Linked DNA regions of Rhodopseudomonas palustris. The protein of the gene in region 1 binds, or shares a complex with, the protein of each later gene. Links are inferred from orthologs where the notes say so. Each region holds a gene or a part of one and is shown in the gene's direction. Other genes may lie near its edges. The genes, in order: HZF03_RS15510 and dnaG.

Region 1 (14,658 bases):
GACATCGGCGTCAGCATCGGCGCGGCAACCTTCCCGACGGATGGCTCGACCGTGGATGACCTGCTGCGGGCCGCCGATATTGCGATGTATGAGGCCAAACGGCAGGGAAAGGGCCGGTTCGTGGCGGCCGGCCGCAACGGCATGGTGCCCCAACACCCCGCCCCCGATACCGCCAACGTAACTCCGGCCTCGAGAGTGCGGGCCCCCGAACCGGCCGGCCTGTGGTCGAAACTGCAGCTTCCGTCCCTTGCCAAGGCGGCCGAAATCCGTATAACGGCGCATCCGCAGATCCCGGCCGGGAGCTGAACGGACGGTCTCACCATGATCTCCCCTGGGCCTTATCTCCCTTGGCGATTTTGATGCGGCAGGGCCAGTCGGCTCGTCGTCCCGTGCTTCCGCCTTCTGAGCAGTCGAGTCCTTTCCGAAGGGTTCGAAGGGCTTGCCGCCGGTTCTGCGCTAACACGAGAAAGGACAACCATGCCTCTTTATGAGCATGTCTTTTTGGCGCGCCAGGATGCCAGCGCCCAGCAGGTTGAAGAGCTCACCACCCAGATCACCGGCGTGATCGAAGGTCTCGGCGGCAAGGTCACCAAGACCGAGTCGTGGGGCCTGCGCTCCCTGACCTACCGCATGAACAAGAACCGCAAGGCGCATTTCGTGCTGCTGAACATCGACGGCCCCGCCGCGGTGGTCTCGGAGATCGAGCGCCAGGAGCGGATCAACGAAGACGTCATCCGTTATCTGACGGTGCGCGTCGACGAACACGAGGAAGGCCCCTCGGCGATGATGCGCAAGGCCGATCGGGATCGCGAACGCGACGACCGTGGCCCCCGCGAAGGTGGCTTCCGCGGTGATCGCGAAGGCCGTGGCGACCGCGACGGTTTCCGTGGCGATCGTGGTCCGCGCCGTCCGCGTGAAGACGCCGACGCCCCCGCAGCAGCAGTCGAGGAGTAAGCACTATGGCTGAAGCAGGTGCACGCCGTCCGTTCTTCCGCCGCCGCAAGACCTGCCCGTTCACGGGAGCGAATGCGCCGAAGATCGATTACAAGGACTCCAAGCTGCTGATGCGTTACGTCTCGGAGCGCGGCAAGATCGTGCCGAGCCGCATCACCGCCGTGTCCGCCAAGAAGCAGCGCGAGCTCGCGCGCGCCATCAAGCGCGCCCGTTTCCTCGGTCTGCTGCCCTACGTGATCCGCTAATCGAAGTAGCCCCGCGGCGTCCGCGCCGCGGGGCTCTCTTTACTTCTCTCATAAGGCTTCCGGGTCGTCCGGTCGCCGATGGTTGGGGCGAAACGCCTCTAACCGCTCGAAGGGAGCGGGACAGCTGATGATGATCAACATTCTGATCGCGCTCGCCGCCGGCTGTGCTTCGGCGCTGATGTTCGTCTCGATCATTTCGGGCGCGCTGATCTCCTTGCTGCTGTTCTATCTGGCGCCGCTGCCGCTGATGGTTGCCGCGCTCGGCTGGGGCGTGCTCGCCGCCGCGATCGGCGGCCTGATCGCAGCCCTCGGGCTCGCCGCGCTGGTCAGCTTCCCCTACGCCATCGCCTTCGTCGTCACCATTGCGGTACCGGCATGCTGGCTCGGTCACCTCGCCCTGCTGGCGCGGCCGGCGGAAGCCGCGCAAGGCGAGACGCCTGCGCTGGAATGGTATCCGGTCGGCCGCCTGATCGCGTGGATGGCAGCATTCGCTGCGGCCACCACCATGGCCGCGCTATTCACGCTCGGCACCGACGGCGCCACCATCAATGACAGCCTGCGCAATGGCCTGCAGCGCGCGCTCGGCCCGCGCAGCACACCCGGCAGCGACGCCGCCCTGGTCGATGCGCTGGTGGCCATCGCACCGCCCGCAGCTGCCACCGTGGCGATGCTGACGCTGACGCTCAATCTTTGGCTGGCCGCGAAGATCACCTCCACCTCCAATCGGCTGAGCCGGCCCTGGCCGGATCTGCGGACCGTGACGCTGCCGCCGATGACGCTGGCGGTGTTGTCGCTGGCGCTCGCGCTCAGCTTCGTCGGCGGCTTGACCTCGATGTTCGGCAAGACCGCCAGCGCCGCGCTGTTCGTCGCCTACGGCCTCACCGGCGCGGCGACGCTGCACACGCTGACGATGGCGTCGCGCAGCCGACTGTTTCTGCTCAGCTCGACCTACGCGTTGATGCTGATCTTCCTGTGGCCCGCCGTCGGCCTGATCGCACTCGGCCTCGGCGACGCCTTTCTCAATCTACGGCAGCGCTACTTCGAGCGCCGCTCAATGCCGCCTCCCCCCACTCACTAGTTCAACATCTTTCGCAAACACACGAGGAGATCATCATGGAAGTCATTCTGCTGGAACGTGTCGCCAAGCTCGGTCAGATGGGCGAGCTGGTCCGCGTCAAGGACGGTTTCGCGCGCAACTTCCTGCTGCCGCGTGGCAAGGCGCTGCGCGCCACCGCCGCCAATCGCGAGAAGTACGAGCACATGAAGGCCGATCTCGAGGCGCGTAACATCGCCGCGAAGGCCGAAGCCACCAAGGTCGCCGAGAAGATCGACGGTCAGAACGTGGTGGTGATCCGCCAGGCGTCGGAAGGCGGCCAGCTGTTCGGTTCGGTGTCGGTGCGCGACATCATCGCCAGCTTCGACGGCCAGGGCGTCAAGATCGATCGCAGCCAGGTGCTGCTCGACGCGCCGATCAAGACCATCGGCAAGCACAGCATCCAGGTCGCGGTGCATCCGGAAGTCGAAGTCGCAGTTTCGGTGACCGTGGCGCGCAGCGCCGAGGAAGCCGAGCGCATCAACCGCGGTGAAGACATCTCGACCCGCCGCGAAGACGAAGACGCCGCCGCCGAGGCGCTGGCCGCCGCCGGCGAGTTCTTCGATCCGGACGCGCAGTTCGGCGAAGAGCAGCCGACCGAAGAGTAAGCCGCTCGCGCAGCAGACCATCGACGAAGCCCGGCCTGAGTGATCAGGCCGGGCTTTTTGCTGCCGTCTGGCGGTGTCGGCCGCATCCCAAATTGCCGCCGCATCGTCCCATGAAAAAGGGCCGCGCATCGCGCGGCCCTTTCAATGTCAGCAGCCTTCAGGGCTTATTTCGAAGCGGGCACATCGGCCGTACCAGACGGCGGCTGAGCCGGCTGCGGCACCACCTCGGTCGACGGAGCAGACGGCGTGTCCGACCGTCGGGCCGGCGGACCAGCCGGTGACGGCGGCGGAGCAGCCGGCTTCGGCGTCGCGGCGGCCGGCGCGGCGGATTCGGGCGCCTTGGTTTCGGAGGGAGCCGCCGGCTTGGCCGGCTCAGGCTCAGCAGCCTTCGGCGCCGGCGTCACAGCCGGCACCGGATCGGTGTGAGCCGGAGTTTCGGCGGCCGGAGCCGCGGCGGGCTTGCCTGCGCCCTGCTTCGGAGCGGCGCCAGCCTCGCCCTTATTCGGCTCAGCCGCGGGCGCTTCAGGCTTGGCAGCTTCAGGCTTGGCAGCTTCCGGCTTGGCCGCTTCGGGCTGAGCCGGCTTCTCGCGCAGCCGCTTCTTGTCGCGGCGCTTCTTGGTCGGCTTGGCTTCCGGCTCAGGCGCGGCAGTCGGTTGTGCTTCGACGCCCGGAGCCGGGGCTGCGGCCTCGGCCGGCGGCTCAGCCTCGACTGGCGCGGCGCGGCGCTTGGACTTGCGACCGCGTTGAACCTTGGGCTCTTCCGCCTGGGGTGCCGGCGCAGCCTCGTCCGGAGCAACCGCTTCGGGAGCGCCGCGGCGCTGGCGGCGCTGCTTGGGTTCGGAAGGCGCATCCTGGCGGCTGCGAGCGTCAGTGGCGCCGTTCGACACCAGATAGGCGCTGAGAGCCGAGGCCATTTCGCCGCTGGTGGTGTAGTGCTGTCTCAGAAACGCCCCGACCGCATTCGGCGGCACGGTGCGGAGCAGACCGCGGGGGCTCTTATGGCAGACCGAGCAGGTGCTCGCGAAGATCTGTGCCGAGCTCTTGCCCGCCTCTAAATTCTGGGCCCGGGCGGGCTGCGCGACGGTGATCCCAAGCGCGAGCAGTACCGCTACCGAACTGAGCAATCGGCTTACCATTTAGCCCTCCGATGCAAAAAATCGCCGCAGCAGCGGCGGTGACCTTTTAGCGAATTGTGAGATGATTGGAAGCGGAGAGATGGAACATCACCGTGCATGAAATGAGGCAGCTGATCAGCCTCTTTGTCATGACGCGGATGTTACCTGTGAACGCTTCGGCCGTGCCTGGGTGACAGCGATAAGAACAAAGCCGCACGGTCGCCGTTGATGCAGTCGAGGCGCTGCTTCGCTGTCGGCGTCCGGTTTTGGGGCAAGTCGATGGACGGAGTATTTCGTCTACTGCTCGGCCGCTTCATCCAACGCGGCACCATCATTTTCACAACCGCAGGCGGCACCACCTTCACCTGCGGCGACGGGACCGGCGAACCAGTCCATGCTCGACTGACCTCGCCCCTCGCCCAGCGTCGCCTGCTGCTCGATCCCGAGCTCGCGCTCGGCGAGATCTACATGGACGGCGGACTAGTGATGCAGCAAGGCTCGATCGCCGACCTGCTTGCGGTCGCCATGGGCCAGCCTGACTGGACTCCGCGCTGGGCCAAACTTCACGGCCTGGTGCGCTATTGGATCCGGACCCTGCACCAGTTCAATCCGCGCAGCCGGTCGCGCAACAACGTCGCTCACCACTACGATCTGGACGGCCGGCTCTACGCGCTGTTTCTGGATTCCGACAAGCAATACAGCTGCGCGTATTTTGAGACGCCCGACGCCAGTCTCGACGACGCCCAGCTCGCCAAGAAGCGCCATGTCGCAGCGAAGCTGTTGACCACGCCAGGACAACGCGTGCTCGACATCGGTTCAGGCTGGGGCGGCTTGGGGCTGTATCTGGCTGAGACCTGCGGCGCAGATGTCACCGGGGTGCAGATGTCACCGGGGTAACGCTGTCGCGGGAGCAGCTTCGGGCGGCCAACGCACGCGCCGCCGAGCGGGGCCTTGCCGATCGAGCCCGCTTCCTGCTGCAAGACTATCGCGACGTCCCCGGGCCGTTCGACCGCATCGTCTCTATCGGCATGTTCGAGCATGTCGGCGTCGATCACTACGACACCTACTTCCGCCGCTGTGCCGAATTGCTCAAGGGCGACGGCGTGATGCTGCTGCATTCGATCGGGCGCTCCGAGGGTCCCGGCTTCACCAATCCTTGGATCGCCAAATACATCTTCCCGGGCGGCTACCTGCCTGCGCTCTCCGAGGTGCTGCCCGCCATCGAACGCGCCGGGCTTCTGGTTTGCGACATCGAGATCCTGCGGTTGCACTACGCCGAGACGCTGAAAGCGTGGCGCGAGCGGTTCCTGGCGCATCGGGAAGAAGCCGAGCGGCTATACGACGCGCGGTTCGTCAGGATGTGGGAGTTCTATCTGGCCGCGTCGGAGATGTCGTTCCGGAAGCAGAACACGATGGTGTTCCAGATCCAGCTCACCCGGCGCCAAGGGGTGGTGCCGATCACGCGCGACTATATTGCGGCGGAGGAGAAACGGCTGCGCGGGATGGAAAAGAGCCGCACGCCGCGGCTGCAACTCGCCGGCGAATGACCCCGGTGGAGTGCAATATTCTCAGCTGACGAGAAGGATGGGGGCCTCGTGGTCCGCCGCCGGCGGCAGCGGGCGTGCCAGATGAGCCTCGGCGGCGCACAGCAGTTCGCGGTCGCACGGCCGATGCTCGGCCTCTTCCGCCGCGGCGCGCTCGAAGGAATCGATCAGCGAGGTCAGCCAATCGCGATCGGAGTGGTCGTGGCAATACTGCTGCGCCATCTGCTCTGTCCATCATCCGAGGCACCTCGCGAGCCGCAGCGAAGTCCTCGACGCTCTTGCCCTGTACCGCGTCACCTTGTTCGAGTGCATCCCGCCAGGCGGGAACCTCAGTGATCACGTCTGCCGATATCCTCGCCGAAAATTCTTACGAATCCCCGACTGGAGCGGATCGATCTGTCTCGACCGTCCATTTTGAACTGTCGTCCGACCGCCGCTGAAGGTTCAATGCCGCCCGAGGTCGTGCCGGAACGCGTCAAGCACGGGTGATGGCGGCTCCGGCGGTCATCCACATCCTTGTCGCGCTGGTGCATAACGCGCGATTGCGGCTTTCGCTCCCAAGGAAATCGGCGCTTTAGTCGCGCCCCGCATCCGACAAATTCGACCCGATTATCGAGAGCTATGGCCGCATCTGATTCGAACGTTCTAAAGCTCGCTCCGGAACCCGGCGCGCCGGCCTTCCGGACCGCGCCGCACAACATCGAGGCCGAACAGGCCCTGCTGGGCGCGATCCTGGTCAACAATGATGCGTTCTACCGGGTGTCTGACTTCCTCGAGCCGAAGCACTTTTTCGAGCCGATCCACCAGACCATCTTCGAAACCGCTGCCAGCATCATCCGCGCCGGCAAGGTCGCCACTCCGGTCACGCTGAAGACGTTCCTGGCCGCGGATCTCGATCTCGGCGGTCTGACGGTCGCGCAATACCTGGCGCGCCTCGCTGCCGAAGCCACCACCATCATCAACGCCCAGGATTACGGGCGGACCATCTACGAGCTGTCGCTGCGCCGCGATCTGATCGGCATCGGCACCGACATGGTCAACGTCGCCTTCGACGCGCCAGTCGACTTCGCGCCGAAGAACCAGATCGAAGACGCCGAGCGCCGGCTTTACGAACTGGCAGAATCCGGCCGCTACGACGGCGGCTTCCAGAAATTCTCCCAGGCGCTGACCACCGCGGTCGACATGGCGGCGAAGGCGTTCCAGCGCGACGGAAAACTGTCGGGCATCTCCACCGGGCTACGCGACCTCGACACCCGGATGGGCGGGCTGCAGCACTCCGACTTGATCGTGCTCGCCGGCCGCCCCGGCATGGGCAAGACCGCGCTCGCCACCAACATCGCCTACAACGTCGCCAAGGCTTATCGCGGCGAAGTGCAGCCGGATGGTTCGACCAAGACCGTCAACGGCGGCATCGTCGGCTTCTTCAGTTGCGAAATGTCGGCCGAACAGCTCGCCACCCGTATTCTCGCCGAGCAGGCCGAGATCGCCTCGAGCAAGATCCGCCGCGGCGGCATCTCGGAAGCCGACTTCGACAAGCTTCGCGACGTCTCGATCGAATTGCAGTCGCTGCCGCTGTTCGTCGACGAAACCGGTGGTCTGTCGATCGCCCAGCTCACCGCCCGCGCCCGCCGCCTGAAGCGGCAGAAGGGCCTCGACATGATCGTGGTCGACTACATCCAGCTGCTGCAGGGCTCCAGCAAGAAGGGCGACAACCGCGTCCAGGAAGTCACCGAGATCACCACCAGCCTGAAGGCGCTGGCCAAGGAATTGAACGTCCCCGTCATCGCGCTGTCGCAGTTGTCGCGTCAGGTCGAATCCCGCGACGACAAGCGCCCGCAGCTCTCCGACTTGCGTGAATCCGGTTCGATCGAGCAGGACGCCGACGTCGTGATCTTCGTGTTCCGCGAGGAATACTATCTGCAGAACAAGGAGCCGCGGCCCGGCACGCCCGAGCACGAGAAGTGGGCGACCGACATGGAGCTGGTCCACGGCAAGGCCGAAGTGATCATCGCCAAGCAGCGTCACGGTCCGACCGGCACCGTCGATCTGCAGTTCGAAGGTCAGTACACCCGCTTCAGCGATCTCACCGACGACAGCCATCTGCCAGAACGGATTTGACGCCGGAGCGGATCTGAGCCGCGCCGGCTGCCGTTGAACGGCCCGCAGGCAACGCATAAGGTGCGCTATGCATATCCTTCCCGATCCGAACGCCACCGTCGCCGAGTTGTTGACGCCGGAGGCGGGCAAAGCTGCTGAGTTCGCCGCGGCCAACGCGGCCGCGTCCGGCATTCTCACCATCGATCTCGACGCGCTGGTCGCGAACTGGCGCAAGCTCGAAAAGACCGCCATCCCCTCCGAATGCGCCGGTGTGGTCAAGGGCGACGCCTATGGCTGCGGCGCCGGCCCCGTCACCAAGGCGCTGCTCGCGGCCGGCTGCAAGACCTTCTTCGTCGCCACGCTGAGCGAAGCACGCGTCGTGCGCGAAGCCGCGCCCAACGCGACGCTCTACGTGCTCGACGGGTTCTTCCCGAACTCAGGCGACGAATTCGCCAAGCTGAATTGCCAGCCGGTGATCGGTGATCTGTACGAACTCGCCGAATGGGACGTGTTCTGCCGCCGCACCGGTTGGCGTGGCGGCGCGGCGCTTCACATCGACACCGGCATGAGCCGGCTCGGGCTGACCATCGTCGAGGCGCAAGGCATCGTGCCGCGCATCGTCGCCGGTGACCACGGCATCACGCTGGTGATCAGCCACCTCGCCTGCGCCGATCTCGTCAACCATCAGCTCAACGCCAAGCAGGCCGCGGCATTTCGCGAGATCGCCGGTCAGTTCACCGGCGTGTCGGCGTCGCTGTCGGCTTCGTCTGGCATCTTCCTCGGGCCGCAGTTCGCGTTCGATCTGGTCCGCCCCGGCGCGGCGCTGTACGGCATCAACCCCACGCCGGAAGCCGACAATCCGATGCAGCCGGTGGTCGACCTGAAGGCTCGTATCGTCCAGGTCCGCAGCGTCGAGCGCGGCGACACCGTCGGCTACGGCGCGACCTGGAGCGCACGGCGTCCGAGCAAGATCGCAGTGGTGTCGGCCGGCTATGCGGACGGTTACTTCCGCGCGGCCGGATCGAGCGACGGCACCCGCGGCGCCGACGTGATCATCGCCGGTCAGCGCTGCCCGATCGCCGGCCGGATCTCGATGGACCTGCTCGCGGTCGACATCACCGACCTGCCCGCCAACGCCGCGCGCCGCGGCATGATGGCCACCCTGATCGGCGACGGCATCACCGTCGACGAACTCGGGCATCACTTCGGCACGATCGGCTACGAGGTGCTGACCAGCCTCGGCCGCCGCTACACCCGGATCTACAAAGGCGGCGACGCCAAGCCGCAAACCGAACCGGCAGCGGTCGAGCCGGTGGCTCCGGCGAGCTGAGCCGCGCTTCAACTACAAACTCTCCCCGTCATTGCGAGGAGCGAAGCAACGAAGCAATCCAGCACAGTGAACTACGCTGGATTGCTTCGCTTCGCTCACAATGACGGATGGCCTCGCTTCGCTTTTCAATCTTCGTGGACCAGAAACAAAAAGCCGGTGATCGCCGCCATGAAGGCGAATGATCCGGCGACGCCGACCACGAAGATGATGCGCACCAGGATCGGCGCCTCGCTGGTCGCGATCACGCTCGACAGACCGAAGTAATTGTTGAACAGCACGATGCCGGCGAACAGCGCGCCGAACGCCGCGCCCATGCCGAAATGGCCGGCGACCTGGCGCCATTTGCGGCGCTCGTGATCGTTGTCGTGACGACGCGGGGTCATTGCACCGGCGAGCTTAGCTCACCGGCATGAACGCGGCCAGCGGAACCCGGCTGGGCCTGCGGCGGCGTCACGCGATACAGCGCGACATAATTGCCCCGATAGGCCGGCGAGAGCTCCGGCGACGGCACGGTGGCCGGCGGCTCGAGCATCAGCACCGCGTCGAAGCGGTGGGGCCAGTCGGCGAGATAATTCTTGCAGCGGTGCCCCGCCTGCCCGACCTGCAACGACGCCGTCTCCATCAGCATCGACAGCTCCACCGGCTCGCAAAGCGGCGCCGCATAGGACGCAAACGCCGGCTTCACCACCATCGGCTGCTGCGTGGCGTCGGCAAACATCAACGGCCAGAACGCGCGCCGCTCGATCGTCAGCAGTGCCCCGACGTGGTTGTCGAGCGGGAAGTAACGGGCCAACGCGCGGCCGGCCTGCGCCGCGGCAATGATATCAACCGCGCGGCCGCGGGCCATCAGCACCCGCTCGCCAGGCTCGACATGTGCGATCGCAGCGCGCAGCTCGGCGAGATCATGGCGATGGTCGTACCAGTCCTTCGATACATAGGCCGATCGCCCGGCGATCAACGCGATCACCAGTGCTGCAACGGCCACAGCGCGGCGCGGCGAGAGCTGCGGCAGCATGCCGGCGAACAGCAGCACGGCCGCCATCACCGCGAGGCGAATGTCGAGAAAGCTGCCGCCCTTGTACATCGCCGGCACGATCACAAAGCCAGCCGCCAGCACCACCAGGGTCAGCGGCAACGCCGGCGCCCACCGCGCACCGGTTATCACCAGTCCGAGCGCGATCAACAACGCACCGACGCTCAGCATCGTCACGACTTCGCTGGTCGTCATCACCGGCGCAAATAGATCCCACATCTTCGCAAGGCCGCGCCACGGGCCGACCCCGGCGCCGGCTTCGGAGAGCGGGCTTGCCAGATACAGCGCGACCGCCGGAGCGAGCGCGAGCGTCAGCAGCAGGGCCGAGACCGCCATCTCGCGGAACACCGGCGCGCCATCCCGCCGGGCTCGCACGATCCGCGCCATCTCTTCGCTGCCGATCAGAAGCGCGAACAGCGCCACGCCGAAGATGTGCGAGAAAAAGGTCAAAGCGGCGAATGCGGCACCGATCACCACCGCCGCCACGTTGCGGTTACGCCGGCGCAGCGCGATCCAGGCGGCCGCGCCGATCAGCGCGAGACCGAGCGACAGCAGGAAATTCATGAAGCCGAGAAAGAACACGGCGTTGTAAGCGACGACGCCGGAGGCGAGTGACCAATAGGAGAACCGGCCGAACACCACGCGGTGATACACGATGGCGCCGATCACCGGCATCAGCAGGCTGAGCGCCAGCAGGATGCGGCCGCCGACGTGAACGCTCGACACCTTGAGCAGCGCCGCGCCGATCACGTCCATGCCGAGATTAGGCAGGATCCGCCAATGCGGCGCGTACACCTGCGACAGGATTGGATCGTCCGGATGCGCCAGCACGAAGTAGCGCGCCAAATGATTGGGATAGTCGAGCACCGGCGGCACGTCGACCATCAGGAGCGGCACCAGCAGGACAACCAGAAGCGCGGCCGCCGCAGCCCACCAGCCGAGCGTCGGTCCGCCGCCCGGCGCGGCATCGGCAGCCTTGATCATCACGCGAAGTCCCCTCGCCCCGTGTCTGGTCGCGGCGGATCATCGCGCGCTGCGCGTTAGCACGAGGTCAATGCAGGCCCTGAAACCTGGGCGGCGATCGCTCGAAATTGGACGGTGAAAGGCACGCATCCTAAACAAAGAGTAAATATCGCGATATCGAGGATGCGGCATTGACTGGCGAAACAGAAGTTCGTCATCACGCTTTGCAACTCGCGCGCGCCGGCGCCGGCCATCCCACCGGCATCGTGGTCTCGACCGGCCCGATGAGCCCCTGTTCCTGTACAACGGCTTTGCGCGCGGCACCTCATCAGCACCGAGGCAGCAAATTCGCTCCGGGCCTATGCCAGCACTCCGGTGACGTTCAAACGCTTCGGCGCGCTGACCTGAGAGGTCGTATTGTGGGTCTCAAACCAGGCGCTGCGGCGGCCAACTAATCGGGCCGATCCCGTGCGTCGCAATCAGTGCCGCGAGAACAGGTCGCGCAGCCGGCACAGCGTGGTGGTGATATCGAAGCGCTGGTCGGGCAAGGCTTCGCCCTTGACGATGTGCTCGAGCGCCGTCGCCGGGTCGGTCTCGCCGGTGAGCAGCACGTCGGCGCCGCGCTTCTTCATGTGACGAACGAAGCCGTCGCCAGCGCTGCCCGCGACGATCAGCTCGACGCCGTCGAGCGGATGCGGGCCGTCGTCCTTGAAGTAGTGCGGGAGTTGTTCTTTCGTCAGTTCAACCTGGGACGGCGGTGGCAGCGGTCGACCGTCGCGATGCTCGGCGAGATCGTACACCATCCAGCGTGACGCCTGCCCAGCATGACCGCTGATCGTGGCCCAGTCTTGGGTAGGGATGGCGATCTTCATGTCCGGTCTTTCCCATGCACTTTCGAGGCGGCTGCTGATTGTCGGGATCCTCGATCAAATCTCGGCATCTGTCTGCTGGACCGTTGACGAATAGAACAAAATGTGAACATCAATGACACACCTTTCCGGGTCAAGCCGAGCACCCTCATGGCCAAAGCTTCCTCCTCCTTCGTCTGTCAGAACTGTGGTGCGGCGTTCAATCGCTGGCAGGGCAAATGCGAGGCCTGCGGCGAGTGGAATACGCTGGTCGAAGAAGCCGGTGACAACGCAGTGCCGGTGTCGATCCGCGCCAAGCGGCGGGGCCGGACGTTCAAACTCGAATCGCTGGCCGGCAAGAGCAACGACGCCCCTCGCCTGCCCTCCGGCATGGCCGAACTCGACCGTGTCACCGGCGGCGGCTTCGTGCGCGGCTCGGTGCTGCTGGTCGGCGGCGATCCGGGTATCGGCAAGTCGACGCTGCTGACCCAGGCCACAAGCCTGATGGCCAAGGCCGGTCACCGCACCGTTTACATTTCCGGCGAAGAAGCGATTGCCCAGGTGCGGCTGCGCGCCGAACGGCTCGGCCTCGCCTCGGCACCGGTCGAGCTCGCCGCCGAAACGTCGGTCGAGGACATCGTCGCGACGTTGTCCGAAGGCGCGACGCCGAAGCTGATCGTGATCGATTCAATTCAGACGATGTGGACCGACACAGTGGAGTCGGCGCCCGGCACGGTGACCCAGGTCCGTGCCTCGGCGCAGGCGCTGATCCGCTTCGCCAAGAAGACCGGCGCGGCGATCATCCTGGTCGGCCACGTCACCAAGGACGGCCAGATCGCCGGCCCCCGCGTCGTCGAGCACATGGTCGACGCGGTGCTGTCGTTCGAAGGCGAAGGCTCGCAGCAGTTCCGCATCCTGCGCTCGGTGAAGAACCGCTTCGGCCCGACCGATGAGATCGGCGTGTTCGAAATGACCGGCCTGGGGCTGCGCGAAGTCAGCAACCCGTCGGAGCTGTTTCTGTCCGAGCGCGACCTAGGCTCGCCGGGCACCGCCGTATTTGCCGGCATCGAAGGCACCCGGCCGGTACTGGTGGAATTGCAGGCACTGGTGGCCCCCTCGACGCTCGGCACGCCGCGGCGCGCGGTGGTCGGATGGGATTCGGCGCGGCTGTCGATGGTTCTGGCGGTGCTCGAAGCGCACTGCGGCGTCAAGCTGAGTGGCTACGATGTCTATTTCAATGTCGCCGGCGGCCTGCGCATCAACGAGCCCGCCGCCGACCTTGCCGCCGCTGCAGCCCTCGTATCATCCCTAGCGAACGCACCGCTGCCGACCGACGCGGTGTATTTCGGCGAGATCTCGCTGTCGGGCGCGGTTCGCCCGGTGGCGCAGACCCCGGCGCGGCTGAAGGAAGCCGCCAAACTCGGCTTTGCCCGCGCGGTGCTGCCGGAACAGACCCGCGGCGAAACACCCGCTGATGCCGGTCTGGCGCTGCAATCGGTCGGCGGCCTGTCCAGTCTGGTGGCGGATATCGCCGCGCGCGGCACGCGGCGGGGCGACGACGATGGTGCGCCGCGGACGAAAGCTGCCTCAAATGCAACACCGGCGCGATTCCGGCGCCAGGAAGCTTGAAGCGGCGTGACGTTTCCGGGACGCGCCGCTATACAACGGCCGCGCAAGCTGAACGTATCCGGCCACCAAGCTTTAACCCAGCGGAACATTGCTGTAGCGAGGCGGACGGGGGTGGTTTTCTCGCCTTGCGCCGCGTGCCATACCACCGTCACCTGTGCCGACCCCGTGCACGCCGATTCGCCGTTGTGCTGACCGAGCGGACCTGACCTGCCGATGCCGATTACCATCCTTGATCTCGTTGTTCTCGCGGTGATGTTGGTGTCGGGGCTGCTCGCGATGGTGCGCGGCTTCATGCGCGAAGTGCTGTCGATCGCGGCCTGGGGCGCCGCCGCGCTGGTGACGCTGTACGCATTTCAAAAGCTGATGCCGACAGCGCGGACCTATTTCTCGTCGGAGACGGTCGCCGCCGTGGTGGTGATCGCTGGCGTGTTCCTCGGCACCCTGATCATCGTGTCGATCATCACGGTGCGGATCTCGGACATGATCCTGGATTCGCGCATCGGCGCGCTCGATCGCACCCTCGGTTTTCTGTTCGGTCTCGCCCGCGGTCTTCTGATCGTGGTGGTGGCGTATCTGTTCTTCAACTGGCTGGTGCCGGACAAGCAGCGCCCCGAGTGGGTCACCAACGCGAAGTCGCGCACCGTGCTGCAAGGAACCGGCGATTGGCTGATGACGCTCTTGCCGGACGACCCTGAAAATACCATCTTGAAGCGGTTCAAGAAGAACAAGCCGGAAGAAGACCAGCAGCAGACCGAGGATTCGGCTGCTCCCGGTGCCAATGACGGCTACAGCAAACCCGCCCGTGACGGCCTGAAAAAGCTGATAGAGGGCAAACCGGCCACGCGCTGAGCGTGTCCTACAAGAGAGGCGCGATGGACGCGATGCTCAGCTCTTCCGACGACGCCGCAACGCCCGCTTCGGACGCTCGCGACCAGCACATCCTCGACGATACCGTTTTCGATACCGATGGTGACACGCTGCGCGAAGAGTGCGGCGTGTTCGGCATTTTCGGGCACCCCGATGCCGCCGCGATCACCGCGCTCGGCCTGCACGCCCTGCAGCACCGCGGTCAGGAAGCCGCCGGCATCGTCTCGTTCGACAACGGCCGGTTTCATTCCGAGCGCCGCCTCGGCCTGGTCGGCGACACCTTCTCCCGCGCCGACGTAATCGCGCGGCTGCCGGGCAATTCGGCGATCGGC
Region 2 (14,704 bases), 2.0 Mb from region 1 along the record:
CGACGACGCTTCGACCATCCATTCGCTGATCTATCGCACCAAGGAGAGCGGCGTCGAGCAGCCGAGTTTTGAGCTGTGGGACGACGCGCCGGCTTCGAAAGCCAAGCTGATCGTGATCGACGAGTGCTCGATGGTCGACGAAGAACTCGGCCGCGATCTGATGTCGTTCGACTGTCCGCTCTTGGTGCTCGGCGATCCGGCGCAGCTGCCGCCAATCCAGGGCGGCGGCTTCTTCACCAATGCCGAGCCCGACGTGATGCTCACCGAAGTGCATCGCCAGGCGCAGGACGATCCGATCGTGCGGCTGTCGATGGACGTGCGCGAGGGCAGGGCGCTCGAACGCGGTCGCTATGGCGAGACCGAAGTGGTGACGCGCGATCAGCTTGATCCGCAGCGTGTGATGGACGCCGATCAGGTGCTGGTCGGCCGCAACAACACCCGCCGCGCCTACAATGCGCGCTTCCGCCAGCGACTGAACATCGAGGACCCGTTTCCGGTCGGTGGCGACAAGCTGGTTTGCCTGCGCAACAACCGCAAGAAGGCGCTATTCAATGGCGGGCTGTGGCGGGTGAAGTCGCGCTCGCCGATCAAGACCAAGATCATCACCATGCGGGTGACGCCCGATGAGGATTTCGGCGGCCGGCTGACCAAGGTCTCGGTCCGCAACGAGTGCTTCGCCGGCGGCATCGAGGACATCTCGTGGGATCAGCGCAAGCCCTATGACGAGTTCGACTACGGCTATGTGCTCACGGTGCACAAGAGCCAGGGCTCGCAATGGGATGACGTCGTGCTGTTCGACGAGAGCTTCGCGTTTCAGGACAGCCGCGCCCGCTGGCTCTACACTGGCATCACCCGCGCTGCGAAACGGCTCAGCGTGGTGGTGTAGGGGCGATTTCGCTCGACCTCTCTGCCTGTCATTCCGGGGCGCGAGCGATCAGCTCGCGAACCCGGAATTTGACGCGCATAATAACTTCGGGATTCCGGGTTCCCTCGCGGTGCGAGCGCCCCGGAATGACGTGCTGGCAGGACCGAAAAACTACTCAGCCTTCCGCGCCACGAAAGTCATCCGCCACGGGTTGTGGCCGATGTTGCGCTCGGCGCGGCGAGCGGTGAAGCCGGCGGCGTTCAGCTTGGCCAGCATCTCGGCCTCGCTGTAGCGCTGCAGGCCGATCTTCGTGCGCAGCTCGCGGTAGTCGGACAGCGCAGTCCGGGCTAGGCCCCACAGCGCATCCTTCATGAAGTCGTGACGGCGGGCCATCAACAGCAACGACAGCACGTCGCGCGTCATCCCGACCTCGGGGCGCAGAATATCGCCGACCACCAAGCTGCCGGGCGGCGACAGCAGCCTCCGGATCACCGCCAACGCCTGGTCGAGCTCGGCCGGCTTCATGTATTGCGCCACTGAATTCATCACCACCAGATCGACCGAACCGTCAGCCATGGTGCGCAGATCATCGAGCGACCGCACCCTGATCTTGGTGTTGAGTGCGTAGCGGGCGATCAGCCGGCCGCGTACGCCGGGGGCGGGTTCGGCCAGGATCAGCTTGCCGCAGGCCTCTGCGACGGTGGTCGCCGACAGCGCCTCGCCGCAGGAATAGTCCAGCACCACCGCGCCGGGGGAGGGGATGTAGCTGATTATGTCCCGGGCGATCTCGGCAAAATGCACGTCGCGATGGCGCTTGCTGACATAGATCGTGTGGGTGGAGTCGTAATAATCGATCCAGTCGTCCATCCCTTGACCCCGAAACACCCGCCGAACCAGGCCGAACGCGGCCAAATCAGGGCCGATCGGTGCAGTACTGCTGTCTTTGCATGGCTGTTCCATGAATGGAACGCCACCGGACGCAGCGCGTTGATGAGGGGTCTAACGTGTTTCGCGGGAAACACCAATGCACAGCCGAAACATCCAAGACGAGCTTTTCGGGACCGGCTTGGATCGACCGGGCCGCGGCCGCCCCGCCTGACCGTTGCATCCACCCCTAGCCGTCAACCGCATCACCGCAGGATTCTCATCGTGACCAAAGCAAAATCCGGCTCCGTCGCCCCCGAACTCGACACCCCGACCGACCTGCCGCCGCAGTCGGTGGAGAAGATCTCGACCGCGCTGAACGGTCTGCTCGCCGATTCCTTCGCGCTGTATCTGAAGACCAAGAATTTCCATTGGCACATCAGTGGTCGTCATTTCCGCGACTATCATCTGCTGCTCGACGAGCAGTCGGCGCAGATCCTGGCCACCACCGACGATCTCGCCGAGCGCGTCCGTAAGGTCGGCGGCACCACGCTGCGCTCGATCGGCCATATCTCCAAGCTCCAGAGCATCCAGGACAATAACGACGACTACGTCCCGCCGCGCGAGATGCTGCGCGAGCTGATGAACGACAACAAGAAGGTTGCCGCCGCGATGCGCAAGGCGCACGAGATCGTCGACGAGTGCAAAGACGCCGCCAGCGCCGGCTTGCTCGAGAACTTCATCGACGAAACCGAGAAGCGCACTTGGTTCCTGTTCGAAGCCACCCGCCAGGAAGGCGCCAACGAGGCGTAGGCGACGCGGGCTGTACAAGAGGCTCTCATTGAAGAGTTTATGAGAGAGACTCCCCCAAGCACAGCGACCTCCCTCTCCCCGCCCTTAGCGGGGAGAGGGGTGGGGTAAGGGGCGAAGCAGGCACTGCGCTGCGGCTTCGACCGAGCCCTTAGACTGTCGACTCCCTGGAGACGCTCCCTCACCCGGATTGCTGCGCAATCCGACCTCTCCCCGCGCGAGGGGAGAGGTGAAGACGCGCACCTGGGATGAGAGCACTGCGAAGCTACTTCAGCCATAGCTTCCGCAGTGGTCCATCGGCCCCGTACACCGGATCAGTCTTTGGCAGGGCTACCTGCGGAATGGTCTGTAACGCGCGCCGATAATTGGCGGGCGTGGGCCGCGTCACCTGCATCTTCGGCCCCTGCGGATAGGCGCCGACCACCGAGAAATCGTGGCTGGCGAACAGGCATTTGTGGCCGGTGCCTGCGGGCAGCACGGCGATGTCGCCGGGTGTCAATTCGATCGCTTCGCCTTGTTCGCCGCCGAACAGCACCATTGCCCGGCCGCGTGCGACGCCGAGCGCCTCATGCACGGTGGCATGATAATGGTGGTAATCGAAAATGCCGTTGCGCCAGCGGTCTCCCCAGCCATTTTGCTCGAACAGCTCCTCGATCGCCTGCTCCGGCTCACGGCCCGAAACATCGATAGCGCGCTTGTACAGCAGCAGCGGCAGCGGTGTGTTCGGGATCAGCCCGTCGTCGTCGAACACCAACTCAAGCGGTTTGATCTGGTCGCGGGCAAGCGACATGGCGTCTCCGGCGCGTGCAGGGAAGGATCATCGGCTCGCTGAGATAACGTGACGCCGCGCCGGGCGTTCCCGTGTTCGTCACTCGCCTAATACACGTCATTCCGGGGCGCGCCGATAGGCGCGAACCCGGAATCCAGACGTGACTGTGCCCAAATCAGATTCCGGGTTTGCGAGCTACGCTCGCGCCCCGGAATGACAAGTTGAGAAGATGATATGAGTAAGGCCGCCGCGACTACGCGGCGGCTTTCTTCGCGCGCATCAGATCGGTGAAGCGGCGGAACAGATAGTGCGAGTCCTGCGGACCGGGCGATGCCTCGGGGTGGTACTGCACCGAGAACACCGGCTTGTCGGCCAGCGCGATGCCGCAGTTGCTGTCATCGAACAGCGAGATGTGGGTCTGCTGCACATTGGCCGGCAGCGTCGATTTGTCGACCGCGAAGCCGTGGTTCATTGAGGTGATCTCGACCTTGCCGGTGGTGAGATCCTTGACCGGATGATTGGCGCCGTGGTGACCCTGATGCATCTTCACGGTCTTGCCGCCGAGCGCGAGGCCGAGCATCTGGTGTCCGAGGCAGATGCCGAAGGTCGGCACGCCAGTCTCGATCACCTTCCGAATCACCGGCACCGCGTATTTGCCGGTCGCGGCCGGATCGCCCGGGCCGTTCGACAGGAACACACCGTCCGGCTTCATCGCCAGGATGTCTTCGGCCGAAGTGGTGGCGGGCACGACGGTGACCTTGCAGCCTTCGCCGGCCAGCAGCCGCAGGATGTTGCGCTTGATGCCGTAGTCAATCGCGACGACGTTGAACTCGGGCTTGTCCTGCCGTCCGAAGCTCTCGCCCCACGCCCAAGGCGTCTCGTCCCAGGTGAAGCGCTGGGCCGAGGTGACCATCGGCACCAGGTCCATGCCTTCCAGGCCGGGCCACTCGCGGGCCTCTTCCTTCAGCGCGTGCAGGTCGAACTCGCCGGTGGGCGAATGCGCGATCACCGCATTGGGCATGCCCTTGCTGCGGATCAGCGCAGTCAGAGCACGGGTGTCGATGCCCGACAGGCCGATGATGCCGCGAGCCTTCAGCCAGGCGTCGAGATGGCGCGACGAGCGATAGTTCGACGGGGCGGTGATGGCGCTGCGCAGGATCACGCCCCGTGCGCCCGGCGTCGCCGCCATGTTCACCGTCTCGATATCCTCGTCGTTGGTGCCGACGTTGCCGATATGCGGGAAGGTGAAGGTGATGAGCTGCCCGGCGTAGGACGGATCGGTGAGGATCTCCTCGTAGCCGGTCATGGCAGTGTTGAAGCAGACCTCGCCAACGGCGTGGCCCTCTGCGCCGAGGCCGAAGCCTTCGAACACGGTGCCATCGGCAAGCACGAGCAGCGCGGTCGGCTTGTGGTCCGGCCAAGCGGGATGGGATGCTGAATTGGTCATGAGCGCACTACATAGTCGCGGGCGTTGCCGACGTCAAAGCGCCGAACCCCTCCAACTGTTCGCTTTTGGACGAGATTTGACAGGGAATTTGGCTGTCCTAGGCTCCCTGGCGGGCGCAGGGGCAGAATCGTGCGTGGGGAGAGCTTGAATGGACACATCATTGCCGGTGGTGCTGGTGCCCGGTTTGGCGGGCTCGCCGCGGATCTACGCCCCGATCTTCCCGGCGCTATGGGCGTGCGGCTCGCCGGTGACCGTCGCCAACCATATCTGCGACGACAGCATGGCGGCGATCGCCCGGCGGATTCTTGCCGAAGCCCCGTCACGGTTCGCGCTCGCCGGGCATTCGATGGGGGGCTACATCGCGTTCGAGATCATGCGTCAGGCGCCCGACCGGGTCGCCAAGCTGGCGCTGATCAACACCCAGGCCCGGCCCGATAGCCCGGAGGCCACCGAACGCCGCACCCGGCAAATCGGAGAAGCGGAGGCCGGCCGGCTGCATGCGGTGCTGGACGAGCTGTACCCCGGCTTCGTGCATCCGTCGCGCCGCGATGACGCCGCGCTGCGGACCGTCGTTCATGAGATGGGCGATGACGTCGGCGCTGCCGGCTTTGTCCGCCAGCAGCGGGCGATCATTGCCCGCACAGACTCGCGCCACACCGTGGGGACGATCGGTTGCCCGACCCTGGTGATTTCCGGCGACACCGACACCACCATTCCGAACAGCCTTTCGCGGGAAATGGCCGACGGCATCACCGGGGCGAAGCTGGTGATCATTCCCGATTGTGGCCACCTGCCGCAGATCGAGCAGCCCGCCGCGACCGCTGCCGCGCTGGCGGACTGGCTGCGGAACTGAGTTGTCTGAGGCTACCGAAGCGCCTACATCAGCGGCAGATTTGCCATTTTCGTCATCGTGAGCCGAAGGCGAAGCAATCCAGGCTCTTTTCGCGGCCTCTGGATTGCTTCGTCGCTTCGCTCCTCGCAATGACGCATCGAATACGAAGGAGCCCGACATGCTGCGCGACGACATCAACAACGCCGTGAAAGAGGCGATGAAGGCCAAGGACGAGCGCAAGCTGTCGACGCTGCGGATGGTGAATTCGACCATCAAGAACGCCGACATCGAAGCCCGCGGGCAGGGCAAGCCGCCTTTGAGCGATGGCGATCTGCTCAGCCTGCTGCAGAAGATGATCAAGCAGCGCCAGGAATCGGTCGAGCTTTATGACAAGGGCGGCCGCGCCGAGCTCGCCGATCAGGAACGCGCCGAGATCGCCGTGATCCAGGCCTACCTGCCGCAGCAGATGTCCGACGACGAGGTGAAGGCCGCGATCGCCGCCACCATCAGCGAAACCGGCGCTGCGCGCATCAAGGACATGGGCAAGGTGATCGGTGCCCTGAAGGCGAAGTACGCCGGCCAGATGGACTTCGGTAAGGCCAGCGGCATGGTGAAGGCAGCGTTGACGGGTTAATCGCGCGCTGACGTTCGCGCGATCCTTTCGTCCTTCATTCCGGGGCGCCGCGGAGTGGCGAACCCGGAATCTCGACGTGATCCTGCGTGACGGCCGCCGCGCACCCCGTTGCGCCTTTCTTCGCGAAAACTGCAAGATTCCGGGATCGCGGTCGCTCGCGAACCCGGAATGACTGATCAAACTCAATGCCCCATCGCCGGCTTGTCGCTGCGGAGGGAGAGCGCCAGCGGGATCATGGCCGCGGCGATCAGGCCGAGCGCGACGAAGACGTCGAGATAGGCCAACAAGCGATCTCGGCGCACCGCTTGCACAGCCGTTCACGACGGTGTGAAGCGGGGCCTGCCAGCCTGCCGAACAACGGCGATGTGTAGGTGCGGCTGCGGAAACGCGTCCAAACGACCCGCTGAGTGGCTGGTTTTGCGCGTGTTGCGGCGCGAATTAGTTGTGCGATGCGGCGGGAACTAATCGATATGCATGGCTCTTAGCGATCGGCTGCTACCAAGTTGATTGACGGTCGTTGCGCTTCGCGCCTTAATACGCGTAACTAATAATGAACAATGCCCCACGAACCAGGGAGGAGCGACTATGTCGATCTCCGGTAAGGTTGATCCCGTGGTGCGGCCGATTGCGATCGGAGACATCGCGGAAGCGTTGGGTCAGGGCCTGCGCGATTTCCAAGCCGCGCCTCTGTACGGGCTGGCGTTCGGTGCGTTCTATGCGGCGGGCGGATTGTTGATCCTCGCCTGTCTCACTGCCTTCCACATGGTGTATCTGGCCTATCCGCTCGGGGCGGGCTTTGCGCTGATCGGGCCGTTCGTCGCGCTCGGCCTGTACGAGGTCAGCCGGCAGCGTGAGGCCGGCAAGCGGCCGTCTTTGCTGCAGATCGTCGGCCTGATGCGAAGCCGCAGCGAGCTTGGCTGGATGGCGTTCGTGACGCTGTTCCTCTTCGTCATCTGGATGTACCAGGTCCGTCTGCTGATCGCGCTATTCCTTGGCGTCGGCGCGTCGTTCGGCAGCCTGCAGGAGTTCATCTCGGCGGTGCTCACCACCAACGAGGGGCTGGTGTTCCTGGCTGTCGGCAATTGCGTTGGCGCCTGTCTGGCCCTGGTGCTGTTCTCGTTGACGGCGGTATCGTTCCCGCTGCTGCTCGATCGGGACGTCGATTTCGTCACCGCGATGGTGACCAGCGTCCGCGCGGTGGTGAAGAGCCCGCTGCCCATGATCGGATGGGCCGCCACCATCGTGGTCTTGCTGGCGATCTCAGCGCTGCCTTATTTCCTCGGGCTGGTGGTGACGTTGCCGGTGCTCGGTCATGCCACCTGGCACCTGTATCGCAAGATCGTTGCGCCGGTCGCGGCTGAACTTCCCGACACCGCCGATACCGAGGCGAGCAACAACGTCGTGGCGATGCCCAAGCGCGCCGCGACAGGCTGAAGCCTAGCTAGAGACGGTTGATGGCCGGGACAGGCCCGGCCACGACGGCTCCGTGAGGAAACTAAGCTGTTTCCGGACAAGCTTTGCCGCAGGCAATGTGACCCGGTTACGGCTTACACATGAGCGGATTCCGCCGCCGCGTGCGACTGCGGAGCGAATGGTAGCGGCTGGCCGGTTTCCAAAATGCTCTTCAGGCTCGCCAGCACCATCGGCCAACCGAAACTGATGCTCGGCAGCGTCGCGCTGCCTTGGGTGAAGTTTTGGTGCGTGACCGTGAGCTTGACGAGGTCGCCTTGCGGTTCGATCTCGTAGGTCACGCGTGACGGTTTTTCCTGGCGCATCCCCGGATCCCACACCGAGACCCAATCGTACGCGAGCCGATGCGGCGGATCAGACTCCACGATAGTGCAGCGGTTCTTGATCTCGCCGCCGCGCTCCATCGTCATTTCGGAGCCGACGGTCCAGTCCGAGCGCAGCGTGCAGTCCATCCAGTAGCGCCGGGTGAAATCGGCGTCGGTCAAGGCGTGCCACAACCGGTCTGGCGTGGTGCGGATATAGGTGACGTAGGCGAATTCCGGCTTACTCATCGCGCGTCTCCAGTTTGCGTTTCAGATCGCTGAGGGCGGCGAGCCGGCCGCGCTCGAATTTCCTGATCCAGCGTTCGCCGATCTCATGGATCGGCATCGGGTTCAGGTAGTGGAGCTTCTCGCGGCCGTGTTTGACCGTGGCGACCAGATTGGCCGCTTCGAGAATCGCAAGGTGCTTGGTCACGGCTTGCCGCGTCATCGCGAGGCCGTCGCAGAGATCGCTCAGCGTCTGCCCGTTGCGGGCGTGGAGCCGGTCCAAAAGGGCGCGCCGCGAACCATCTGCCAGCGCTTTGAAGACCTCATCCATGGCGGCGATAATAGGCAACCAAAAGGTTGCGTGTCAACACCGACCATCGACGCGGCCTTTTCGCCAGTCGTCGCAGTCGCGCAGGGCTGGTAACGTCTCGGTGGAATCGTTGCGTGAATGGGAATGCCATGTCTCTCGAAATGTACCTGACCTTCGTCACCGCCTGCATCGTGCTCGCTCTGCTGCCAGGGCCGGTGGTGACGCTGGTGATCGCCAACGGCCTGCGTCACGGCACACGTGCCGCGTTGCTCAATATCGCCGGCGCGCAGCTCGGGCTCGGTCTGGTGATCGCGCTGGTCGCTGCAGGGCTGACCACGTTGATGGCGACGATGGGATATTGGTTCGACTGGGTACGGTTTCTCGGCGCGGCGTATCTTGTCTGGCTCGGCATCGGTCTGATCCGCAGGCCGGTCGAAGGTCTGTCGACCGATCAGCCGCCGCCTCCGCCGCGCGGCGGCTTCTTCCTGCAGGGCTTCTTCGTGCTGCTGGCGAATCCGAAGGTGCTGGTATTCTTCGGCGCGTTCATCCCGCAGTTCGTCGACATGCAGCGCGAGACGGTGCCGCAGGTGGCGCTGCTCGGCGTCACCTTCATGGTGATCGCGGCGATGACAGATGCGATCTACGCGCTGCTCGCCGGCCGCGCCCGCACGATGTTCTCGGCCCAGCGCACGCGGCTGCTGTCGCGGATCTCCGGCGGCTTCATGATCGGCGGCGGCATCTGGCTGGCGCTCAGCCGGGCGAAGTAAGGCGCGGCCTTGCCGTCATTGCGCGGAGGCGAAGCCGACGAAGCAATCCAGCTACCGGGTACTCGGCGCATCTGGATTGCTTTGCCTTCTGCTCGCATTGACGCAGAGATTTGCGATAGCGTGCTATCGCAGCGCTTGCTGTTGCCGGAGTGTATCGGCGATCGTGCTCAGCACGCGGGTGAGCCGGCTGGCCCATTCGACCTGGCCGGCCTCGTCGGTGATCTGATCCTGGCGGATTTCGATGCCCGAGGTGATTAGACCGCGTGCGGTGCCGTGCACCGGAATGGTGTAGTCGGTGCCGTCCGAGACCGCATAGGGCTGATTGTCGCCGATCACCAGATCCGGCTCGCGGCGCAGCTCGGCGAGCAGCAGTGGCGGCAGCACGGTGCAGTCCTGATACAGCGTGCCGATGTGCCAGGGCCGCGCCATGCCGTGATACACCGACGTGAACGAATGCAGCGCCAGCAGCACGGTCGGCTGGCCGGACAATTGTCGGTCCTCGATCGCGGCCTCGATCTGTTGGTGATACGGATCGAAGATCAGCCGCCGCCGCTCCGCGGCGTGCTCGCGAGACAGCCCGTCATTGCCGGGGATCGTGGTCGCTTCGCTGACCAGCGGGATCGAACTCTCGGCGCTCGGCGGCCGGTTGCAGTCGATCACCAGCCGCGAATAGCGCTGCGCGATCAGATGCGCGCCGAGCGCATCAGACACCCGCTCGGCGACACCGGCGATGCCGACGTCCCAGGCGATGTGCCGCGTCAGTTCGGCTTCGGGCAGGCCGAGGTCGCCGAGCTGCGCCGGAATCTGGCGGCCGTAATGGTCGCACACCAGCAGGAACGGCGACTGTCCGTTCTGATTGCGCTCGATCACCGGAGGTTCTCCGGCATCGAGGCTGAGGAAATTATCGCGCACGCCGTCCATCACCGAACCTGCCTATCGATCTGTGCCGTCCGAGCCCCGCCGAATCGGTAGCGGATTCGCCGGCGCGGCGTCGAGACGATTGAACTTCGCCGGCACGAACCGGGCATGACAGCCCGCCGACGTTTGGATAGCTTCGGCCGGACTTGCTGAAGTTGCGGTGAATGATGTCCGATCGTCTGTTCGTTTATGGCACGCTGATGCGCGGCTACGACCATCCTATGGCCCGGCTGCTGTCGTCGAATGCGGAGTTTGTTGGGGCGGCTTCGATCCCGGGCCGACTGTATCTGGTGCGGCACTATCCGGGCCTGGTGCCGTCGGATGATCCAGCCGATCGCGTTCACGGCGAAGTGTTCCGGCTGCATCGGCCGGACGAGGTGCTGGCGCAGCTCGACGACTACGAAGGGTGCGGGCCCCGCGACCAGCGCGCGGAGTACCGGCGCGAGATCGCCTGCGTGACGCTGGAGGGCGGCACCGAGCTCGACGCGTTCGTGTACTATTTCAATTGGGACGTGGCGCGGCTGCCGCGTATCGAAACGGGGCGGTTTCAGCCGGAAGCGTTTTCCGGCTGAAAGGGCCTGAAGGCTTCTAGCCGGTGAGGTGCAGCTCGATCCGCGCATTGGCGGCGAGCGGCAGCAGGGTCAGCCAATCGGGATCGCCTGGCTCGGTGAGGCAGAAGCTCGGAAAGTCGTAGGCTTCGACCGAAGCGGTGGCGATATCGAGCACGTGGCCGCAGTCGTCGCATTTCCAGGAATGGATCTCGTACACCCCGTCGATGGCTTCCACGCCAAGCGACGTCATCTGCGCATTGCAATGGGCACAATTAGCCATGGTCTGGCTCCTTATCGTTCGAACGCGACGCTCCAGAACTTCGGAAGCGACGCGGGTGAGCCCTTTAAGCCTTGGCTGATCGTTCTCCCCCGACTCCCCCGCATTGCGCAGGGTGCGGCAGTTCAATCCCGCTTGCGCGGTGCAGCAATGAGCTGGATCAAACCGGCTCCGCTTGCGAATTGTCGCGGGTTTACAAGGGTATCGACCATGCCGCAATGCGAAATATTGCGAGGTGATGACACGCGTGTGCAACTTAGTTTGTTCGCGCTAAAGTGGCTGTCCTAAAGGTCGACAACTTGGAGGCAGGCGCGGCGACGTCAATAATACCCGCTTTGCATCGGGGCAGATCACTATGGACCACTCAGACTTTCGAATCGGACTGGAGTTTGTGACGGCAGCCGGACGCTGGCGCTGCACGGATATCGGCACACGTACGATCACTGCGATACGTCTCGATCTCGATCATGACACGAGTTGCTACGACGGGCCGCCCTACGCGATCACCGAAATGGCTTTCGATGAAGACGACATCGCTGCCTGTGCGATCGCTCCAGAACACGGTTCGTTCGACGACAGCGGGAAATTCAGGATTGCAGAGCCGCAGCGGAATCATACATCCAGCCTGTCTCGCATTTGTGCGATCGACTACACGGCTATCATCGTTCGCGACATGCCTGCGATGCGGGCATTTTATAGCGATTTGCTTGGATTTTCATTGATCCGGGAACTGTCCCCCAACTGGGCGGAGTATCGGGTCGGCCGCAACGTCCTCGCGCTCGCCAAGCCAAAATTGACAGCTGCAGATTCTCCAATTCCGTTCGGCACTGCATCGGTTCAGCTGGCGTTTCGCGTGCCTCTGGCCGATGTCGATCGATGCGCTGCTGAACTTGCCCAGAAGAGCGTCGCTTTGCTGTCGCCCGCGACGGACCAGAGCTTCGGGCACAGGACGTTGTTTTTTCGGGACCCCGACGGAAATTTGCTAGAGATCTTCGCTGAAATCCCTTCCTTTCCGGTGTCTCAGCGTTAGTCGGCGGGGATTCATCGCCGTCTGTGGCTGTGGATAGCCGGGACAATTCGGCGCCCCCTCGTCATCACCCTGCGCGAGCCTATATCCATGGTCGGTTGGCGCCGTTGCTGAGCGCCGCTTAGCCCCCGAGCCCTATGCGCTTCTCGCCGCAGTTCCTCGACGATCTGAAAGCCCGGCTGTCGGTGTCGGAGGTGGTCGGCCGCCGCGTCAAGCTGAAGAAGGCCGGGCGGGAGTGGAAGGGGCTGTCGCCGTTCCAGCAGGAGAAGACGCCGTCGTTCTTCGTCAATGACGAGAAGCAGGCGTGGTTCGACTTCTCCTCGGGCAAGAACGGCTCGATCTTCGATTTCGTGATGCTGACCGAGGGCGTCGACTTCCCCGAAGCCGTGGAGCGGCTGGCGGCGATGGCCGGCGTGGCGCTGCCGGTGCAGTCGCCGGATTCGGCGCGGCAGGAACAGCGCCGCAAGTCGCTGTACGACGTGATGGAGCTGGCGGCGAACTACTTCGCCGAGAATCTTGCCTCGCGGGCCGGCGCCCGTGCTCGCGGGTATCTCGCCGATCGCGCGATCTTGCCGGGCACGCAGGTCAAGTTCCGGCTCGGCTACGCATCGAACGAGCGCTACGCGCTGAAGGAGCATCTCGGCAAGCACGGCGTGCCGGTGTCCGACATGATCGAAGCGGGGCTGTTGTCGGCGGGCCCTGATATTCCGGTGCCGTTCGACAAATTCCGCGATCGCGTGATGTTTCCGATCACCGATCTGCGCGGCCGGGTGATTGCGTTTGGCGGACGCGCGCTGGAGAAGGACGTTGCGGCGAAGTATCTGAACTCGCCCGAGACGCCGCTGTTTCACAAGGGCGACAATCTCTACAACCACGCGCCCGCACGCAAAGCCGCGCATGACGGCGGCGCGGTGATCGTGGTCGAGGGCTATGTCGACGTCATCGCGCTGGTCACCGCTGGTTTCCCCGCAACCGTCGCGCCGCTCGGTACCGCGCTGACCGAAGCGCAGCTGCAGCACCTCTGGAAAATGGCCGACGAGCCGATCCTGTGCTTCGACGGCGACCGCGCCGGCCAGAAGGCGGCGTATCGCGCCGCCGATCTGGCGCTGCCGCATCTGAAGCCTGGGAAGAGTCTGCGTTTTGCGCTGCTCCCAGAAGGGCAGGACCCCGACGATCTCGCTCGCGCTGGTGGCCGGCTGGCGGTCGAGGAGGTGATCGGCGCGGCGCGTCCGCTCGCCGACATGCTGTGGGCGCGCGAGGTCGAAGGCGGCCTGTTCGCCACGCCCGAGCGCCGGGCGGCGCTGGAGGCGCGGATCAACGAGCTGTCGAACGGTATCCAGGACGAGGTGGTGCGGCGCTATTACCGCCAGGATCTGGCCGAACGGCTGCGGGCGGCGTTCGCCCCGCCGGGCGGCTATGGCGGCGGCTTTCGCGGCGGCGGCGGCGGCGATTCGGGGAGGCGATTCGCCCCGCGGGACGGTTTTCCACAGGGCGGCGGCCGATTTGCCCCGCGCGGGCGTCCGGGACAACCGGCGCCGATGCTCGGCCGCGGCCCCTACCAGATTGCCAGCCCGGACCTGATTTCGAGCCCGATCATGCGCGGCCAGCGCTCGGCGATGTCGCGCCGCGAGGCTCTGATTCTGATCTCGCTGCTCAATCACCCCTGGCTGCTCGACGACCATCTGGAGGAAATCGCCGCGCTGGAATTCGCCCATCCGGAGGCGCACCGGCTGCGGGCGGCGATCATCGCCGCCTTCGCCCAGCATCACCACCGCGGCGACGATCCGGTCGGCCAGGCCGAAAAGCTCCGCGCAGATTTGGTTAAGGCAGGCTTATCCGAGCAATTGCAACGGGTTGAGCGGGCGATCACGACCTCGGCGGTGTGGGGGAGCGGGCCGAAGGCGGCGCGCGAGGACGTCCTTTCGACGTGGCAGCAACTCGTTGCCTTGCATCGACAATCCCACTCCTTACTTAGGGAATTGAAGGATGCCGAGCTGGCTTTGGGTGACGACGGCAGCGAGGCGAATATGCGGTGGTTGAACGACGTCAAGGCGCGCCTGGCGCAGGTCGAGGGGACCGAGGCGCTGATCGAGGGATTCGGCGAATCCTCCGGCCGGTTCCAGCGCAGCGTGTGAGGCGGTCAGCGGAAGGCCCCGGGCGGGCGTCGAGTCGAAAAGACTCGCCAATTCCCGGATTTAGCTGCAAAAACAGGGTTAGTAAGGGCTTAACGGCATTCCGGTAGAAGGCCTTCGGGCGACCAATTTGGGTAACCAGCGAGCGGGATCGTGCGGGGTGGCGCAGGCGGGCGCCGCCCTTTGTGCGTCTCTCCCGATAAGGCAAGTTTTCATGGCGGCGCGGTGACGCCTCGTCCGTGAGCGCGTTCAGGAGCAGTGGATGGCCAGCAAGGCGAAGACGGTTCAGGTGCAGGACAAGGACAAGGACGACAAGGTAGACGCGCCGGAGAAGGACTCCGTCGACGCTCCCTCGCCGCTCCTCGACTTGTCGGATGCGGCCGTCAAGAAGATGATCAAGCAGGCGAAGAAGCGCGGCTTCGTCACCTTCGATCAGCTCAATGAAGTGCTGCCCTCCGACACCACGTCGCCGGAGCAGATCGAAGACATCATGTCGATGCTGTC

What was found.
Region 2: the proteins of HZF03_RS15510 (region 1) and dnaG are in contact, whole or in part, in a crystal structure (PDB 2R6A), measured with the Geobacillus stearothermophilus proteins. The link is inferred for Rhodopseudomonas palustris from one-to-one orthologs. Residues at the interface, in WP_033016901.1 of Geobacillus stearothermophilus: Ser13, Glu15, Ala16, Gln18, Glu91, Leu92, Asp94, Ala95, Val96, Pro97, Thr98, Ala99, Ala100, Asn101, Tyr104, Tyr105, Ile108; in WP_049624496.1 of Geobacillus stearothermophilus: Lys456, Leu457, Leu458, Pro459, Ala460, Asn463, Ala464, Leu467, Leu535, Leu536, Ile537, Ala538, Gln544, Glu545, Asp548, Tyr549, His552.

What each region holds. Positions count from the first base shown.
Region 1 is NZ_CP058907.1:3,391,051-3,405,708, forward strand. Bases 5,556-8,428 are described here. They hold HZF03_RS15510 (replicative DNA helicase), read left to right. Parts: upstream 5,556-6,180; coding sequence 6,181-7,677; downstream 7,678-8,428. Other genes in these bases: HZF03_RS15505 (hypothetical protein), read right to left, coding at 5,584-5,781; alr (alanine racemase), read left to right, coding at 7,745-8,428. Outside these bases: HZF03_RS15470 (GGDEF domain-containing protein), read left to right, coding at 1-306; rpsF (30S ribosomal protein S6), read left to right, coding at 478-954; rpsR (30S ribosomal protein S18), read left to right, coding at 960-1,199; HZF03_RS15485 (hypothetical protein), read left to right, coding at 1,327-2,277; rplI (50S ribosomal protein L9), read left to right, coding at 2,313-2,900; HZF03_RS24560 (hypothetical protein), read right to left, coding at 3,065-4,036; more of alr, read left to right, coding at 8,429-8,986; HZF03_RS15520 (hypothetical protein), read right to left, coding at 9,112-9,369; HZF03_RS15525 (hypothetical protein), read right to left, coding at 9,366-11,003; HZF03_RS15530 (NifB/NifX family molybdenum-iron cluster-binding protein), read right to left, coding at 11,462-11,854; DNA repair protein RadA, read left to right, coding at 12,002-13,459; HZF03_RS15540 (CvpA family protein), read left to right, coding at 13,673-14,308; purF (amidophosphoribosyltransferase), read left to right, coding at 14,332-14,658. UniProt on the Escherichia coli protein: The main replicative DNA helicase, it participates in initiation and elongation during chromosome replication. Travels ahead of the DNA replisome, separating dsDNA into templates for DNA synthesis.
Region 2 is NZ_CP058907.1:1,380,478-1,395,181, forward strand. The notes cover bases 11,786-14,704. They hold dnaG (DNA primase), read left to right. Parts: upstream 11,786-12,205; coding sequence 12,206-14,203; downstream 14,204-14,704. Other genes in these bases: HZF03_RS24580 (VOC family protein), read left to right, coding at 11,786-12,071; rpoD (RNA polymerase sigma factor RpoD), read left to right, coding at 14,463-14,704. In the rest of the region: HZF03_RS06440 (ATP-dependent DNA helicase), read left to right, coding at 1-886; HZF03_RS06445 (class I SAM-dependent methyltransferase), read right to left, coding at 1,037-1,732; HZF03_RS06450 (Dps family protein), read left to right, coding at 2,015-2,542; HZF03_RS06455 (hypothetical protein), read right to left, coding at 2,805-3,329; carA (glutamine-hydrolyzing carbamoyl-phosphate synthase small subunit), read right to left, coding at 3,562-4,755; HZF03_RS06465 (alpha/beta fold hydrolase), read left to right, coding at 4,904-5,608; HZF03_RS06470 (GatB/YqeY domain-containing protein), read left to right, coding at 5,766-6,221; HZF03_RS06475 (DUF2189 domain-containing protein), read left to right, coding at 6,807-7,655; HZF03_RS06480 (SRPBCC family protein), read right to left, coding at 7,769-8,242; HZF03_RS06485 (ArsR/SmtB family transcription factor), read right to left, coding at 8,235-8,549; HZF03_RS06490 (LysE family translocator), read left to right, coding at 8,678-9,295; HZF03_RS06495 (N-formylglutamate amidohydrolase), read right to left, coding at 9,419-10,216; HZF03_RS06500 (gamma-glutamylcyclotransferase family protein), read left to right, coding at 10,378-10,785; HZF03_RS06505 (LIM domain-containing protein), read right to left, coding at 10,802-11,044; more of HZF03_RS24580, read left to right, coding at 11,397-11,785. UniProt on the Escherichia coli protein: RNA polymerase that catalyzes the synthesis of short RNA molecules used as primers for DNA polymerase during DNA replication.